Regions from separate parts of the Halomonas sp. 3D7M genome, predicted to be linked through region 1. Evidence: predicted binding sites of a transcription regulator. Region 1 holds the regulator's gene; the other holds the start of a gene.
The links. Region 1 encodes sigma-54, which starts transcription at its own class of promoters, with help from an activator protein. Its sites were predicted from a motif close to TGGCACNNNNNTTGCTNT; they were not measured.

Region 2: codB (cytosine permease) is a predicted target of sigma-54. The motif match lies at 1,796-1,813, and genes of this name have one in related genera.

Annotation. Positions count from the first base shown of each region.
Region 1 is NZ_JABUZF010000259.1:18,138-24,895, forward strand. It holds partial or broken gene lptB (LPS export ABC transporter ATP-binding protein) at 1-411, shown strand, start outside; gene INT22_RS16780 (RNA polymerase factor sigma-54) at 517-1,932, shown strand; gene hpf (ribosome hibernation-promoting factor, HPF/YfiA family) at 2,031-2,339, shown strand; gene INT22_RS16790 (PTS sugar transporter subunit IIA) at 2,344-2,814, shown strand; gene rapZ (RNase adapter RapZ) at 2,880-3,794, shown strand; gene INT22_RS16800 (HPr family phosphocarrier protein) at 3,840-4,109, shown strand; gene pmbA (metalloprotease PmbA) at 4,151-5,491, opposite strand; gene yjgA (ribosome biogenesis factor YjgA) at 5,588-6,109, shown strand; gene tldD (metalloprotease TldD) at 6,218-6,758, opposite strand, start outside.
Region 2 is NZ_JABUZF010000035.1:16,482-20,841, reverse strand. It holds gene INT22_RS00835 (efflux RND transporter periplasmic adaptor subunit) at 1-1,005, opposite strand, end outside; gene INT22_RS00830 (TetR family transcriptional regulator) at 1,155-1,775, shown strand; gene codB (cytosine permease) at 1,994-3,259, shown strand; gene codA (cytosine deaminase) at 3,276-4,360, shown strand, end outside.

The sequences.
Region 1 (6,758 bases):
CGTAAAGAACTCGATCGTAGCGCCCGGGAGCAGCGCCTTGAGTCGCTACTGGAAGATTTTCACATCACGCACATTCGTGACAACTTCGGCATGAGTCTTTCGGGCGGAGAGCGTAGACGTGTTGAGATCGCACGCTCCCTCGCGACAGAGCCTGCCTTTATTCTGCTTGATGAGCCGTTTGCCGGCGTTGACCCGATCTCAGTGGGTGATATTAAAACGATCATTCGAGCCCTCAAAAAACGCCATATCGGCGTACTAATCACTGATCATAACGTCAGGGAAACACTAGATATTTGCGATATTGCCTACATTGTAGGTGACGGTCATATCATCGCCAGTGGCCCCCCTCAGGAAATTCTCAACAACCAGCGGGTAAGAGACGTTTATTTGGGGGCTGATTTCCGCCTGTAAACAGCCACCTGCAAAAAAAATAGTAGTGGTGGCATAGTTATTGCACTTGCACCAAGCCATAACTCGCACTAGGGTGGAGCTTTCTGATTAACGAGTGGTTCTCAGATGGTCATGAAAGCTTCTCTTCAATTGCGTATCGGTACACAGCTGACCATGACACCTCAGCTGCAGCAGGCCATCGCCCTGTTACAGCTATCAACGCTGGACCTCCGTCAAGAAATTCAGCAAGCACTTGATGCCAATCCAATGCTTGAGCAGGAAGATGAGTTCGGCGAACAGGCCGTTAGTGAACCCCAGGAAGTTGAATGGTCCGAAAGCATTCCTAACGAACTCTCAACTGACAGTGACTGGTCAGACACTTATCAAGACCTAGGTAGCCATGGTGCCAGCAGCGAGGGGCCTGACTTTGAGCGTCAAGCCGCTGGTCAAAGTTTGCATGGCCACTTACTTTGGCAACTCGCCATGACAGATTTTTCACCACGCGACCATGCCATTGCTGAAAGCCTCATCGATGCACTGGATGCCAACGGCTACCTAACTCAACCTCTCAATGACATTCGCGAAGGACTTAAAGCCCAAGGGCATGAAGGCCTTAGCCAGCGTGAAGTTGAAACAACCTTGCTGCGCCTTCAACAGTTTGAGCCCACCGGTGTATTTGCTCGCGACCTGCGGGAGTGCTTAATGCTGCAGCTCGCCTCACTACCCGAAGATACACCGCTGCTGATGCCTGCCAAGCGCTTAGTGCGTCAATTTCTTGAAGCGCTCGGTAAAGATGATGTGCGTTTGCTAAAGCGGCGGTTAAGTCTAGATGATGAGCAGCTTGATGACGTAATCCGCTTGATCCGCAGCCTGGACCCTCGCCCCGGGAGCGCCTTTGGCGACACAGATGACAGCTACGTAACGCCAGATTTAGTCGTCCGCCATGACCACGAAGGATGGCACCTGGAGCTAAACCCAGAGGCACTGCCGCGCTTGCGCATTCAACCTGACTACGCAAGCCTCATCAAACGGGCTGACAAGAGCCAAGATAACCAATTTTTAAAAGAGCATCTCCAGGAAGCGCGCTGGCTCATCAAGAGCCTTTCAAGTCGAAATGATACGCTACTGCGGGTGGGCCGAGAAATCATAGCTCGCCAGATAGGCTTTCTGGAACACGGTGAAGAAGCCATGAAACCGCTGATCTTAGCCGATATCGCAGACGCCGTTGAAATGCATGAATCTACTATTTCCAGGGTCACCACCCAGAAATATATCCATACCCCGCGCGGTGTGTTCGAACTCAAATACTTCTTTTCCAGCCAAGTAAGTGGCCAGGACGGCGGCGACAGTCACTCCAGCACCGCCATCCGGGCTCGAATCAAAAAACTGGTGCAAGATGAACCGCCCGGCAAACCGCTCTCAGACAGCCGCCTCGTGGCGCTATTGGAAGAGGGTGGCATTAATGTAGCAAGGCGAACGGTGGCCAAATATCGTGAATCAATGGGTATTCCCTCTTCAAGCGAGCGCCGCCGTTTACGCTAATAAAACAGTGCTAACGAGACAAAGTCTGTCTAGGGGCTTTGCAATAGCGCAAAAAGGGTTACAATCGAAGAACAGTCCGATGGATAAGGAGCACGTCAATGCAAGTAAATATCACTGGTCATCACGTAGATCTGACTGACGCCTTGCGTGACTATGTAAATGAGAAGCTGGAACGCGTTGAGCGCCATTATGACAATATCACCACCGTACAAGTGACCTTATCTGTTGAAAAGGAGCGTCAGCAAGCTGCCTGCACCCTGCATGCTGCAGGTGCCGATCTACACGCAGAAGCATTAGACAATGATATGTATGCTGCGATTGATGCACTAGCGGACAAAATTGACCGTCAACTCGTTAAACACAAGGAAAAAGCACAAGCTCGCGCCCAAGGCGCTGGCGTGCGTTAACTCAATGACGTTGGAAACCATACTTCCCCCGGAGCGCGTGCTGTATGACGTCCCCGGGGGCAGCAAAAAAAGGGTGCTGGAATTTTTCAGCACCTTTATTGCGCAAAACACGCCAAGCCTAGATAGCCAAGAAGTCTTCAGCCGCCTGATTGGTCGTGAGCGTTTGGGTAGCACTGGAATAGGCAACGGCGTTGCCATTCCTCACGCCCGTAGCCCTCACTGCAGCTCGCCTATCGCTGGTTTTTTAAAGTTAGCCGAGCCTGTAGATTTCGATGCTATTGATGGCGATCCCGTCGACCTTGTTTTCGTACTTTTAGTACCCGAAGAGGCGGACGACACGCACTTAGCCTTATTAGGGCAAGTGGCGTCTATCATGAACAGCGTTGACACACGTCAGCAGCTTCGTAGAACGGCTAGCCAACGTGAGCTATTGGACCTTATAACAGCAAAAATTCGTGAACAACCTGTTACTTAAATAGTCCACCGCTAGACACTGCCTACGTTTACCTCCATTTTTATTGGCATGCCAAGAGAAACTCTATGCAATTGGTGATCATTAGCGGCCGTTCAGGGTCCGGTAAATCTATCGCCTTACAAGCGTTAGAAGATCTTGGCTATTGTGCCATCGATAACTTGCCCGCCATGCTACTCGGCTCCCTGGTGGATGAGCTTCGTGAGCAAGGGGCACGCCCCCAATTAGCGGTAAGTATCGATGCGCGCAATTTACCTGCTGCACTAAAGCAACTGCCAAAAATGCTTGAATCTTTGCGTCAGAAAAGCATTCACTTCCAGGTTATCTATCTAACCACCGATGCCCGAATTCTTCTTGAGCGATACTCAGCCACGCGTCGTCGCCACCCTCTTACGCGTGATAGTGACATGACGCTTGAAGAGGCCATCAATAAAGAAGAAGAAACCCTGCTCGACATCCGTGATCTGGCTGACCTGATGATCGACACATCGCGTCTGTCGGTTCATGACCTGCGCCGCCGGATAACGGATCAGGTTGCCCAACAGCGTGAAGATAGATTAACCCTGACACTAGAGTCATTTGGCTATAAACGGGGCGTCCCACTTGACGCAGACCTCGTCTTTGACGTGCGCTGCCTACCAAATCCGTACTGGGATCCTACACTGCGCCAATACACTGGCCGTGATGCCAATATCATCCACTTTCTGAAGGGATATCCTGTCGTAGAAGAAATGCGCAATGATATCCAGACATGGCTGGAAAAGTGGCTACCCGCTTACCAAAATAGCCAACGCAGTTATATGACGATTGCGATTGGCTGTACCGGTGGGCAGCACCGCTCTGTCTTTATGGTGGAACAACTGGCGCAAATGCTGGTAAAACAAGCGGGAGAGGTTCAACTCCGTCATCGTGAGCTAGGCTTGCAGTACACCCTCAGTGAGCAGCAGCCCTCCACATCCGCGCCTTCAACAAACGCGCAATAAGCAACGCCTTTTCTTCACGACCCCACTCGGCTAAAAGGAACCAGAGTGCCAGAAAGAACCTTAACACTCACTAATCAGCGCGGCCTTCATGCTCGCGCAGCGACAAAACTCGTCAAGTGTGGCCAACAGTTTTCGGCCAACATTCACGTTTACAAACAACAACAAATGGCAGATGCGGCCAACATTATGTCGTTATTGATGCTGGCCGCCCCTTGTGGCACTGAACTTAGAGTTCATGCGGAAGGCGACGACGCCGAACAAGCACTAGAGGCGATTGAAGCGCTGTTCGACGCACGTTTTGACGAAGACCACTAACATCAGCAAAACACGTGCTAACTGAGCTGTTAGCTCAGTTGTTAGTTACCAGCGACGGTCATTGCATCAATTAGCCAGCTACCCGTGTGAATACTGCCACGGGTATCGATGTCATCACCGACGGCGACCAAGCCAGCAAACATGCTATTCAAATTACTGGCAATAGTGAATTCTTCGATAGGGTGCTGTATTTCGCCATTTTCTACCCAGAAGCCTGCCGCGCCTCGCGAATAGTCGCCAGTCACGCCGTTAACCCCCTGCCCCATTAGCTCAGTCACCCAAATGCCACGCCCCATCTGCTTCAGCAAATCATCTCGGGGCGTCAGCGGCGCTAACAAACGTAAATTGCGTGCCCCACCTGCATTACCTGTCGATTGCATGCCTAAACGCCGCGCACTGTAAGCAGACAGCATATAGCTGGCCACACTACCCTGATCAATAAAGCGATTGTTGCGAGTCTGAACGCCTTCAGCATCAAACGGCGAGCTAGCCGTCGCCCCCACCTCCATAGGCCGTTCTTCCAAACCAAACCAGCTCGGGAATAGCGGGCTACCTAAACGATCACATAAGAAAGAGGATTCGCGATAAAGCGCCCCACCTGCCAACGCCCCCATCAAGTGACCTACCAAGCCACTGGAAAGTGACGGGTCGAACAGCACCGGGAAGGTGCCTGTTGGCGGCCGTTGAGCGCCTAACCGACGTAGCGTGCGTGATGCCGCTTCGCGGCCAACCTCCGCAGGATCTCGAAGCATGGCAGGATTACGTGCCGAGGTATAATCGTAATCGCGCTGCATGCCCTTCTCATCCTGTGCAATCAGCATGCAGGAAAGTGAATGGCTACTGCCTTTCTGGGTGCCGAGGAAGCCGTGGCTGTTCGCGTAAACTCGCACTCCCTCACCACTGGATAGCGAAGCGCCTTCCGACTGATGAATTCCCGCTACATCACGCCCCGCTTGCTCACATGCCAGCGCCAAATCGATTGCTTCATCGGTCGTCAACGCCCAGGGATAATGCACTTTAAGGTCAGGTAGGTCAGTTGCCATTAGCGACGCATCTGCTAACCCTGCGGCAGGGTCCTCCCCCGTATAACGGGCAATTGCCAGGGCTTTCTCTACCGTGGCTTTAATTGACGCGCTGCTGGCATCGGTAGACGAGGCGCTGCCCTTGCGCTGCCCAACATATAGCGTAATGGCAATCCCTTGATCACGTGAAAGCTCAACAGTTTCAACTTCACCAAGACGCACGCTTATCCCAAGACCTTGATCTACACTAGCGCCTACCTCAGCAGCATCTGCGCCTAATTTTTTTGCCAGCGCAAGCGCCTCTTCAGCACGCTGGGTTAACAGTACCTGCTGGGCCGCTGCATCAAATGCTTGTGCCATTTTGGCCTCCTTTTCGCCTGAATCGCATTGGCGGATCAATGTTGTGGTCGCAGCCTGATATAATGCTGCAAACGAAACTAATTAGTGAGTTCTAGTATGCCTAAGCAACGCCCCGAGCCCTTCGATATTGATGAACAAGAAGAGCGCCCCAGTAAATCTCAGCTCAAGCGGGAAATGCATGCCCTTCAGGCGCTTGGCGAAACGCTTATCGCGATGAAACCTGCCGAGCGCGCAAAATTTCCGCTCTCTGACGACATGTTACGCGCCATAGAAGAAACCTCGCGCATCCGCTCCCATGAAGGCCGCCGTCGCCATATGCAATATGTGGGCAAGCTTATCCGCAAAGAGGACCTTACTGCCATACAGGGTGTCTTCGACGCTATCGAGCAGGAAAAAGAGCAGCGCGATCATGCCTTTCACCGGCTAGAAAAATGGCGCGACCGGTTAGTCGAAGAAGGTGACAGCGCTGTCGATCTATTTATGGCGGAATACCCTAACGCTGATCGCCAGGCAATACGACAACTGGTACGCAATGCGCGTAAAGAGCGTGAGCAAAGTAAACCGCCGACCAGCTCGCGCAAGCTGTTCAAACACTTACGCGATACGCTGGCACTCTAACCCCTGTATGTCTCAATGACTGGGTCATAAAGACTGGTTCATAAGGACTGGTTCATAAGGACTAGGTCATTAAGACCAACTCATACAGACCTAGTGATGGCAATCAAGTCACGAAGACTGGGTACCGCCGACCGTCAGCTCATCCAGCTTAAGGGTGGGCTGACCGACGCCTACCGGCACTCCCTGCCCCTCTTTGCCGCAGACACCTATTCCTGTATCCATTTCCATATCATGGCCAATCATTGAAACACGCCCCATTGCCTCAGGACCGTTGCCAATCAAGGTAGCTCCTTTAACAGGCGCAGTAATTTTGCCATCTTCAATGAGGTAGGCTTCGCTAGCGGAAAATACGAACTTACCTGATGTAATGTCGACCTGACCACCACCGAAGCTGACCGCATAGATACCGCGCTTAACGCTTTTGATAATGTCGGCGGGTTCATCCTGGCCTGCCAGCATGACAGTATTGGTCATACGCGGCATCGGCAAATGGGCAAAAGATTCACGCCGCGCATTACCCGTTGGCGCCATATTCATTAACCGTGCATTAAGCTTGTCTTGCATATAGCCAGTTAAAATACCGTCTTCAATCAGCGGCGTGTATTGCCCTGGCGTGCCTTCATCGTCCACGCTTAACGAACCACGGCAG
Region 2 (4,360 bases), on a different contig from region 1:
TTCGCCACTCACCTCTAACCCCTTAGAAGTTAAACGTCCCACCTCGACTGGCACCGCCTCTAAACGGTCCGGCGCCTGAAAACGCCACACCACCGCCTGCTCCGAGTTCTCACCTGGATAGCTAATGGCGTCAGGCGGCAAATGCCAAACAAGACTTTCAGACGCGGGTAATAGTTGGCCTAAATCAAGCCGCACGGTGGCGCTCATGCCATCAAGCAGCGTGATATCGTCGGGCTGCGGTAGCCGAAGCGTTACCTCATAGGCCAAACTTTGGGCGCTGGCCTGGGTGGTATAAGACGCCAGCTGCGCAAGGTAAGGTTTTTCGCTATTGCCAAACCGCACTTCAAAGGCCATCGCCATTTCAAACGGGGTCACCTCGTCGTTGCGCGGTATCTGCTGAACGATTTGCTGCGGTAAATGAAAGATCACATCAAGCTGCCCTGGCTGCTGAATCACCGCCACGGTTTCCTGCACCTGGACAATCTGCCGGTTATCTACCGGCACCTGGGCAATCACACCATCATAAGGTGCGCGCAGTTGGGTATTTTCCAGTTGCTCTTCGGCCTGTTCAAAGGTCGCCCGAGCGGCACGCAACTCCGCCTCTGATTCATCAAACCGTGCTTGGCTAATCGCTCCACGCTCTAGGGTATAGCGCATGCGTTCGTGAGTGGCCCGCGCTAGCTCTAAGCGCGAACGAGCGCTATCTAATTCACTGCGCATATTACGATCATCAATACGCGCGATCAGGGTGCCTTCCGTTACCCGCTGACCGGGAGTCACGTTAATCTCTAACAGCTCACCCGCCATGCGAAACGATAGATTGCTGCGTGTAGTGGCTTCAACGCGCGCAGGAAACTGGCGCTGCAGCGCGGCACCAGACGCTTCTAATGTCATCAGCTTCACCGGCCGAGGAAGAGGTTCATTCTGGCTCTCGGCATAAGCGTCACCTGTTGCCAGCAGCAGGGCCAGCAGCGCTGGAAGCAATCGAATCACAGTGTTACGCACAGCGGACTCCTCGGTGGTGTTATCAATACGCAGTCATAAAAAATTCACTGACATTCATGAATGTCAGTGAATGTGTATACTAATCGCCTACTGGCGACTTTGCCATTCAGTAATGCCAATATAAGTGCACTTTTTTGTTAGGAGCCGCTATGTCACGCCGCAAAGCTGAGGCTGAACGCACCCGCGAGACCATTCTTGATGCTGCAGAAGCTCAGTTTCTCGCTCAAGGGGTTTCGCGTACTACATTGGCCCATATTGCCGCAGCAGCAGGCGTTACCCGTGGTGCGATTTACTGGCATTTTGAGGATAAAGCGGCGGTATTCGATGCCCTGCTAGAGCGTGTTCGCGTGCCGCTCGATGAAATTGTCGATGATGCTGTTCTGCGACTGGGCCACACCCCCACCAAATGCCTGCAAGAGATTGCCCTGAGTGCGCTTGGCGCTATCTGCCATAATCTTCCGTTACAGCGCGCCGCCACCATCGTGCTGCATCGCTGCGAAAAGCTGGAAGATGATCATCCACGTATCAGCATGATCACTCGGCTTTCTGAGCATGCCGAAATGCAGGTTGAGCAGCTGTTTGAGAAAGCCCGGCAAACCGGCCATCTACGCGCTGACCTCACCCCCGCCAGCGCCCGGCGCCAGTACCATAGCTTTTTAATCGGCATTTGCTTTGATTGGTTACAAGACCCGCAGCAATTCTCATTAGCAGACGAGTACGAGAGTATGATCGAAACGTTAATGCGGGGGTTGTTGGAGAGTACGCTTTAAACGCCTTGGGGAGCTAAGCTTGGCACGCAGGTTGCTTATATAACAAGGGAGCCTCTGATTAATGTGATGAGCGCAGGCCAGACAAGGAAAAAATCAACGAAAAAGCGGAGTTTACGGGTTGTAAATGAGCATTTTGAGGCGATTTTTAACGCAGTATGGCCAAGCGCAATAGTTAATCAGAGGTTCCTAGGATAATAATACTCACCTGGAGTCTCCCCATGCACCACTCTGACTATCCGCTAAGTGAAGTCCCCACTAGCGCCCGTAAGGGCTTGCTCTCCACTTCCGTTGTGCTACTCGGCTTTACCTTTTTCACTGCCACCATGTGGGCCGGTGGTTCGCTTGGCCAATCGTTCCCGATTGGCCAACTGCTCTGGATCATACTGGTGGGTAACTTGTTGCTGGGCGCATACGCGGCAGCTCTTGCTTACATTGCCTGTAAAAGCGGCCTTAACTCCGTGCTGATGGGACGCTTCTGCTTCGGTGAAAAAGGCAGCAAACTTTCCGATTTTATTCTCGGCTTTACGCAGATTGGTTGGTACGCCTGGGGCACCGCGACGATTGCCCTAGTGTTAGTACGCACCACAGGGATGCCTGAATGGCTGGAAATCCCCTTAATGGTGCTATTTGGGTTTGGTTTCTGCGTGACGGCCATGATTGGCTATAAAGGTATGGACTGGCTTTCGCGCTTTGCCGTGCCCGCCATGATGCTGTTTATCTTGATTAGCCTGTTCACCGGGCTGGTGGATGCACGCGGATTTGCCGGACTAAGCCAGCAAACGCCCACGGAAAGCATGAGCGTGGCGGCAGCGATTACCGTCATCATTGGCACCTTTATTAGCGGAGGCACCCAAGCGACTAACTGGAGCCGCTTCGCCAAGACGCCGAAAATTGCCGTGATCGCGACTCTGGCGGCTTTTTTTGTGGGCAACGGCTTAATGGTGCTGACCGGCGCACTGGGTACCATGATTTACCAGCAGGCGGACATCGTCGATGTATTGATCGCGCAGGGCTTTGTCACCATCGCGGTGCTGATGCTGTTTCTAAATATCTGGACCACCCAGGACAACACCATCTACAACTTTGCCGTAGCGGGCTGCAATTTGCTGCGTACCGAGAAACGCCGCTTAGTCACGGTGTGTGGCGCAGCGATTGGTACCGTACTGGCAGTAGGCGGTATGTATAACCTACTGATTCCCTTTCTAGTACTGCTAGGCACCTTTATTCCTCCCATGGGCGGGGTGATCATGGCGGACTTCTGGCTCAAACATAAAGGCCGCTACCCTACTCTGGAATCCACTCAGTTACCCAATTTTAATCGCCGAGGGTTAGCCGCCTATGCATTAGGCGCTGGAGCCGCTTACCTCTCCCCGTTGCTCCCCCCATTGGTAGGTGTCGTGGTAGCGGCAGTTAGCTACGCTGTACTGCTTCGTTTAAACCACGCTACGCTAAGTGATACTTCCCCTTCGACTGCCAAACAATAAGTGAGTCACTAATTATATGAGCATGCAGATCATTAACGCCCGCCTACGCCAGCGCCCCGAGCTTTACCGGCTTGAGATTGAGAACGGTACGTTCACAGCGATTACCGCTCAAGACGCGCCACAAACGGCGGGGGATGGGCAAATTGATGCGGGCGGCAAGCTGCTTTGCGCGCCGTTCATTGAACCGCATATTCACTTGGACGCCGCGTTAACGGCGGGCGAGCCAAGCTGGAATCAAAGCGGCACGCTGTTTGAAGGCATCGAACGTTGGGGTGAGCGTAAGCCCATGCTCACCGAAGCGGATATTCGCGAACGCGCGCTTAACACCCTGAACCTGTTGATAGGCAACGGCGTCCAGTTTGTGCGTACACACGCTGACACCAGCGACCCCAGCCTAATCGGCATTAAAACCCTATGCGCCTTGCGCGATGAATTGAAAGATAAAATCGATATCCAAGTAGTCGCTTTTCCGCAAGATGGCCTGCTTTCCTACCCCGGCGGCGACCGCCTGATGGAAGAGGCGCTGGAGATCGGCGCGGACGTTGTCGGCGGCATTCCCCACTTTGAGTACACCCGAGAACTAGGCGTCGCTTCCATGAAGCGGGTGATAGAGCTAGCGATCAAATATGACCGTTTGGTGGATGTGCACTGCGATGAGATAGACGACCCTAACTCGCGTTTCCTTGAGGTGCTGGCCTGCGAAGCGCTGTTTAACGACTTAGGCAGCCGCGTGACCGCTAGCCACACGACGGCGATGCACTCCTACGATAACGCCTACTGCTCTAAGCTGTTTCTGCTGCTCAAACGTTCGGGCATCAACTTTGTCTCCTGCCCCACCGAAAGCATTCACCTGCAGGGACGCTTTGATAGTTACCCAAAACGTCGTGGTGTTACCCGCGTAAAAGAACTAAACGCCGCGGGCATTAATGTCTGCTTTGCCGAGGATTCCATCTTCGACCCCTGGTACTCGCTGGGTAACGGTAAGCTGTTGCGGACGCTCGATTTTGGCTTGCATATCTGCCAAATGATGGGCTATCAGGATTTCAGCCAGGCGCTGTCGCTGATCACTGACAACAGCGCACGCACACTCAATATTGAAGC